3 regions of the Ancylobacter polymorphus genome follow, and region 3 is predicted to be linked to each of the others. Evidence: riboswitches for the same ligand, from Rfam matches in the RefSeq annotation. Region 3 holds a riboswitch; each other region holds the start of a gene.
What was found. A riboswitch is a leader RNA that binds a small molecule or an ion and turns the genes downstream of it on or off. The one in region 3 is predicted to bind cobalamin.

Region 1: another riboswitch for cobalamin. It lies ahead of K9D25_RS07045 (energy-coupling factor ABC transporter permease); the one in region 3 lies ahead of cobW (cobalamin biosynthesis protein CobW).
Region 2: another riboswitch for cobalamin. It lies ahead of K9D25_RS14505 (ABC transporter substrate-binding protein); the one in region 3 lies ahead of cobW (cobalamin biosynthesis protein CobW).

What each region holds. Positions count from the first base shown of each region.
Region 1 is NZ_CP083239.1:1,501,427-1,503,679, reverse strand. It holds gene K9D25_RS07050 (CaiB/BaiF CoA transferase family protein) at 1-276, opposite strand, end outside; gene K9D25_RS07045 (energy-coupling factor ABC transporter permease) at 366-1,043, opposite strand; cobalamin riboswitch at 1,079-1,311, opposite strand; gene K9D25_RS07040 (Crp/Fnr family transcriptional regulator) at 1,341-2,216, opposite strand.
Region 2 is NZ_CP083239.1:3,075,413-3,077,665, forward strand. It holds gene K9D25_RS14500 (uracil-xanthine permease family protein) at 1-119, opposite strand, end outside; cobalamin riboswitch at 403-623, shown strand; gene K9D25_RS14505 (ABC transporter substrate-binding protein) at 731-1,777, shown strand; gene K9D25_RS14510 (FecCD family ABC transporter permease) at 1,774-2,253, shown strand, end outside.
Region 3 is NZ_CP083239.1:2,573,467-2,575,719, reverse strand. It holds gene cobW (cobalamin biosynthesis protein CobW) at 82-1,143, opposite strand; cobalamin riboswitch at 1,257-1,461, opposite strand; gene cobU (bifunctional adenosylcobinamide kinase/adenosylcobinamide-phosphate guanylyltransferase) at 1,611-2,126, shown strand; gene cobO (cob(I)yrinic acid a,c-diamide adenosyltransferase) at 2,123-2,253, shown strand, end outside.

The sequences.
Region 1 (2,253 bases), 1.1 Mb from region 3:
GCGGCGCACCACCTCCTGCCCCTCGGGCAGGCGCATATTTATGGCGACGGATTTCTTGTTGCGCGACTGCAGGTACCACCACAACGAGGTGCCCTCATGCAGCTTGCGCCATTTGCGCAGCGGATCGCCCTCGCCCGGCGCCTCGACCTTGATCACCTCGGCGCCGAACTCCGCCATCAGCCGGGCGGCGAAGGGAGCGGCGATCAGATTGCCGAGTTCGATCACCCGGATACCGCTGAGCGGGCCTTCGGTGGGACCGGCTTGCGACGCTTCCATGGTAAGTGCTTCCTCACACGCCGTTTTTTTTCGATCTATCGACGGAAAGGACCAATGCCGGGCGGCTTAGCGCCACCCGGCACGGAGTGTCACGCCGGGTCGTAGAGCCGCCGCTCGAACAGCGGCGTCCCGCGCAGGCCGCTCAGCGCCTTGGCGGCGGCGAGCACCGCGAGATCGACGAGAGGTTCCACAATGATAACAAGCATATAGGCCGCACCGAAGGACGCGATCGACGACGCGTTTTCCACCGTGAAACCGTGGCCGTAGAAGGCCCAGAACGCCACCCAGGCCACGATTCCCGCCTGGTAGGTGGTGGAAAGCGCCAGCGCCTGCCGGTACTTGAGCTCCACATAGGGCGTGTTCGGCGCGACCAGTCGGGTGGACAGTGAGGCCAGTGCGAACAGTGGGACCAGCAGCGTGGTGACGTTCATGCCATATTGCGGCAGGTCGAACGGCGCGAAGAAAACGCCCTGGATCGCCAGCCCCGCCGCCAGCCCGATCGCCGCCGGCGCCACACCGAAGATGAGGAACAGCGTCGAGCCGAGGATGAGATGCACCTCGGAAACGCCCACCGGATGGTGCGGCAGCACCTCGAAAAAGCAGAAGACGAGCGCCGTGGTGGCGAGGCTGCGGATAGCGAGCGAGACGAGGCCGCGCTCGGCCACCGCCTCGGCGGCGAGCTTCAGCGTAAAGGCGCCCGCGCCGGCCGCCGTCACATAGCTGAGCCAGATCTTTCCTTCGGCCACGAGGCCGGGTTCGATATGCATGGTGTTCTCCTGTGCCGTCTCACCCGACGGCGCGCATGGGGTTCCTCCTCCTGGCCGGTCTCCTGACTCGCGGGTCACGGCATGCCTTCCGCCTTCCCGGACGGGCCCGAAGGTCCGTTCCAGTGGCTCGATGGAAGGCCGCTCGCCGCTCACAGTCGCGGGGGCGGTCGGGGCTTCGGGCGCGCCACCTTGCGGCGCCACGCCCTTCCCCGTTCCCGTTTCATCCGCGAGGGCTGGCCTCGCGGACACCATGAGGAATCGATGGGTGCATCGACCCGCGCATAGAACAGCGCGCGCTCACGGCGCGCAAGTCGCGACCTCTCCGGAAGGCGCAGGCCGCGCGGTCCGGCGGCCCGGCCGGCGGGCGTCGGCCGGGTGCCCCGCCGGACGCCCCTTAGCGGCATAGAGCGCCTCCACCTTGCGGGCACCGACGGCGACGCGCGCGAGCGCGGCGGGGTCTTCCAGCACCAGCCCCCCCTCCCGGCCGAAAGCGATCAGCCCCTCTTCGCGCAGGCGGCTCATGCAGCGGCTCACCGTCTCCAGCGTCAGGCCGAGCCAGTCGGCAAGGTCGCCCCGGCCGAGATGCAGGGGAAAGCCGACCGCCGGCCCGCGCGCCGCGCCGGCTGGCGCGAACTGCGCCGCGAGGTCCAGCAGCGCCGCCGCCACGCGCTCGCCGGCGCTCTGCCGGCCGAGCCGCGTGACATGGCCGAGCGCGCGCACCAGCAGCAGTTCCTGGTTCTCCGCCCTCAGCCGGCGGCACAGCTCGGGAGGCGCCGCCACCGGCGCAAGCTCGGTCGGCGCCAGCGTCACCGCCGTCCCCTCCAGCCGCGCGAGCATGGCCGCATCGAGCAAACGGCCGGGACCGAGAATGTCGAGGATCTGCCGCCGCTCGGCATCAAGCTGGCGCATCAGCGCCAGGCAGCCCTTCGCCACACGATAGAGCGGGGTCGTGTCCCCCGCGGCGGGCAGGCCGACGGTGAGGCCCGTCGCCCAGCAAAGCACGGGGCTGGGGGCGAGCGCGGGGCTGCGGTCAAGCGGGCCGGCAGGCAATGGAAGCCGCGCCTCGAAGGCGAACGCCGGCGGCTCTGCCGCTGGAAGGGGACTGAGCGGCGACGCATTGATCGGCAACGGGCCGAGAGGACGGGAGTCGGCGGGAAGGGGGCTCATATACATGGAGGCAATCCGGCAAGGCGCCGGAAGCCCCTCAGAC
Region 2 (2,253 bases), 500 kb from region 3:
AGCGGATAGACGATGAACAGCAGCGCGAGCGTGGCGTGCTGGACCCCGAGGATGAGCACCGTGCCGACGGGCGGCTTCTCATTGGCCGAGTAGATGATGTTTGTCGGCTTGCGCGGCATTGCGGGCCCTTGGAAGACATGGCGGGGCCAGGGCGGCGCCCGTCCGGATGCGGGATCGAGGCTTCCGCCCGACGCTGCCGACGGCAGGGGAATCTGCTGGTGCGACTATGATATTTCGCCGAGGGCCGGGCAAGGTCGACCATCGCCAACTTTCGGCGCGTGCCGGCGGGTGCGGGCCTTGTCGTCGTAAGTGATACAATGTATCAAATTCATTCTGCGCTGGCGCAAGCCGGGCGAAGGGCTCGGGCGAACCGGCACGCTTGACGGCGGGGGCGAAGCGTTTACGGTCGCGGTCGATCACGGTTCTTCGGGCACCCGCCCGAAGCTAAGAGGGAATTCGGTGAGGCGCCCCGCGCCAAAGCCGAGGCTGCCCCCGCAACTGTAAGCGGCGAGCCCTCTGCCCATCGTCCACTGGCGTTCCGGTTTCGGCCGGGCGCTGGGAAGGCCGGGCGGAGCCAGCGTCGACCCGCGAGCCAGGAGACCTGCCCTGATCGCACACAATCTTTCGGGCGGGGTGCTCCGAAGGTTGCCTTCCCGGCGGGCGTGCGAATCGCTCCCGCCTGGGCGGTGCCCTTTACGCTTCCCGTCTTCCTGTTCAGGAAGCGGTGACAATGCTCAACACGACCTCTCATCTTTTCCGTCGCTCGGCCCATGGCCTCGCCGTGGCGCTTGGCCTGCTCGCCGGCGCGGGCATGACGCAGGCCCTTGCCGGCACGACCTATCCGCTCACCCTTGAGAATTGCGGCTCCAAGGTGGTGATCGACCACGCGCCCAAGCGCGTGGTGAGCATCGGCCAGGCGCAGACGGAAATCCTCTATGCGCTCGGCCTCGGCGACCGCGTGGTGGCCAGCGCGCTGTGGTTCGGCCCCGTGGCCAAGCCTTATGCGGCCGTGAATGAAGGAGTGAAGCGGCTCGCCGACAATGATCCGAGCTTCGAGGCGGTGGTCGGGCAGGAGCCGGACCTCGTGGTCGCGATGTATGAGTGGCACATCGGGCCCAATGGCATCGTCGCCAAGCGCGAGCGCTTCGACGGGGTGAAGGTGCCGGTCTATGTTTCGCCCACCGACTGCGTCGGCAAGGACAATAGCGGCGCCGGCGACGGGGTGCGGACGCAGATGTATTCGACCGAGCTGCTCTACCGGAACATCCGCGAATATGGCGCCATCTTCGACGTGTCGGACCGCGCCGAGGCACTGGTCGCCCGGCTGAAGGCGCGCGAGGAAGCCGCCGCACGCAAGGTCGCAGCGCTGAAGGGCCGGGATATGTCCATGGCGCTGTGGTTCTCCAGCAAGGAGATCAAGGGCGACGCCTTCCTTGCCGGAAAGAACGGCGTGCCGGCCTATGTGATGGAACAGCTCGGCGCCCGAAACATCATCACCACCGAGGAGGAATGGCCGCTGGTCGGCTGGGAAACCATCGCCGCCAACGACCCCGACGTGCTGGTGCTGGTGAAGATGGACCGCCGCCGCTTTCCCGCCGACGATATCGACGCCAAGCTCGCCTTCCTCAAGACCGACCCGGTGGCGAGCCAGCTCTCCGCCGTGAAGAACGGGCGCATCGTCATCGTCGATGTCGCGGCCACACGGCCGGGGCTCGACACGGTGGACGGCCTGGAGGCCATCGCAGCGGCGGTGCAGGGCTTCGGTCTGGTCCATTGAGCCACATCGCCATCGGGCCGAACTGGCCGGCGCGGTTTGCCCTCGCCGGCCTCTCCCTCGCCGCGCTCGTCGTCGCCATCGCGCTGGCGGTGACGGTCGGCGAGATGCCGATTCCGCTTGGCGTCGCCTTCCGCGCGCTCGGCAACGGGCTGTTCGATCTCGGCTACCCTGTCAGCGCCATCCAGCAGGGGGTTATCTTCGAGTACCGGCTCAGCCGGGCGCTGATGGCGGCCTTGTGCGGCGGCGCGCTGGCGCTTTCCGGCGCGATCCTGCAGGCGCTGCTGCGCAACCCGCTGGCGGAACCCTATATTCTCGGCGTCTCCGCCGGCGCTTCCACGGGCGCGGTGTGTGTGATGATCCTCGGCTTTGGCGGGGCGACGCTCGGCCTGTCCGGCGGGGCGTTTCTCGGCTCGGTGGCGGCGCTGGTGCTGGTCGGCCTGCTCGCCGCCGGGGCGGGCGGGGCCAGCGACCGGGTG
Region 3 (2,253 bases):
GCGCCGGGCCGGGATCGGTTGCCGTTCATTCCGGCCGGCGATCCCGGATCGGCCTCGCGGCCGTCCGGGATGACGGAAGGCTCACGCCGCCACGCGCTCCCCGGCGAGGATCGCCTCCACCTTGGCGCGGTCGAGGCCCTTCAGCCCGATGGCGACGAGGCGCCCGGTGCGCTCAGCTTCGCCCCAGGGGCGGTCGAAATGATGCGCCACGCGCGGGCCGACCGCCTGCACCAGCAACCGCATCGACTTGCCGGCGACGGGCAAAAACCCCTTCACCCGCAGCACGTCGGCCTCCTCCGCCGCCCGCTCCACCCGTGCCGCGAACTCGGCCGGGTCGGTGATTTCAGGCACCGCGACGACGAAACTGTCGAAATCGTCGTGGTCGTGGTCGAGCTCGTCATCGTGATGCGTCTTGCGGTTCTCGATGTCGTTCTCGGTGCCGATGCCGAGGCCCATCAGGATCGCCGGGTCGATCCGCCCCTCGGTCACGCTCACCACCCGCACGCCCTTGGGCAGTTCGGCGTCGAGCGCGGCGCGGGCCTTGGCCTGGCCGGCATCATCGATCAGGTCGGCCTTGGTCAGGATGACGAGATCGGCGCAGGCGATCTGGTCGTCGAACACTTCCTCGATCGGGTCGTCATGGTCGAGGCTGTCATCGGCGGCGCGCTGAGCGGCGAGCGCGTCGTGGTCATGCGCCACGCGGCCGGAGGCCAGCGCCTCGCCATCCACCACCGCCACCACGCCGTCCACCGTCACCCGGCTCTTGATCGCCGGCCAGTGGAAGGCCTGCACCAGGGGCTTGGGCAGAGCGAGGCCGGAGGTCTCGATCAGGATGTGATCGACCTTCGGCTCCCGCGCGAGAATGGCGTCGAGCGCCGGCACGAAATCATCCGCCACGGTGCAGCAGATGCAGCCATTGGCGAGTTCGACGATGTTCTCTTCCGGGCAGGTGTCGATGCCGCAGCCTTTGAGGATGTCGCCGTCGATGCCGACATCGCCGAATTCGTTGACGATCACCGCCAGCCTCTTGCCGCGCGCATGCTCCAGCACATGGCGGATCAGCGTCGTTTTCCCCGAGCCGAGAAAGCCGGTGACGATGGTGCAGGGGACACGATCAAGGGCGGTGCGGGAATCGGTAGTCATGCGGCATCTCCACGGGCGACGGATTCGTGGGATGCGTCGGTCGCGGGGAGGAATCCCCGCGCGAAGCCGCGCCGTGGCGCGTCTCTGCCTGTCTGCCGGGCACCCCGCCGGCACGCACGACCGGACCGCCGGCAGGTCTCCTGGCTCGCGGGTCGCCGCCTCGTCGCCGCCTTCCCGGAGAGGTCTCCAGTGGCTTCCGGCTGAGGCTCGCCGCTTACAGTTGCGGGGGCAGCCGCGGAATTGGGGCCCGAGAGCCCCGCACCGCATTCCCTCTTCGTCCCTCCCTCGCGGGAGGAAACCGTCGGTCGCGGCCACTAAAGGAGGCTTGGCCGGCAAAGTCAAACCGCAGGCCCCGGCCCCCGGCGGTTGCCCGCCCCCGCGCCGCCGCTATAGTCCGCCGCTCGCCCGCCGCCGCCCCATTGGGAGCCGATGACGATGCCGCCCCGCTTTGCCCCGGTCTGCCTGCCATGGCGCTGACGCTCGTTCTCGGCGGCGCGCGTTCGGGCAAGAGCGCCTATGCCGAAGGCCTCGTCACCGCCCTGCCGCCGCCCTGGTGCTACCTCGCCACCGCGCAGGCCTTCGACGACGAGATGGCCGCGCGCATTGGCGAGCACCGCGCCCGCCGCGCGGAAGGCTGGGAGACGCGGGACGCCCCGCACGACCTCGCCGCCGCGCTCAAGGCGCTGCCGCCCGGCCGGCCGGTGCTGGTCGATTGCCTCACCCTCTGGCTTTCCAACCGGCTGCTGGCGGAAGCTGACCTTGCCACGGAGTCCGCCGCGCTGGTGGAAGCGCTCGCCGCCCATGACGGGCCGATTGTGGCCGTCTCCAACGAGGTCGGCCTCTCCATCGTGCCGGACAATGCGCTGGCCCGCCGGTTCCGCGACGCGCAGGGACGGCTCAACCAGATGGTCGCCGCCCGCGCGGAGCGCGTGGTGTTCACCGTCGCCGGCCTGCCGCTTTACGTGAAAGGAAGCGCCGCATGAGCGAGATTTCCCCCGAGGAGGCCGCCCGCCACCGCGCCAAGATGGAAAAGCGCAAGGCGGTGCAGGACGCGGAAGTGGCGGAAAAGACCGTCGAAAAGGGCCTGCTGCTCGTCCATACTGGCCCCGG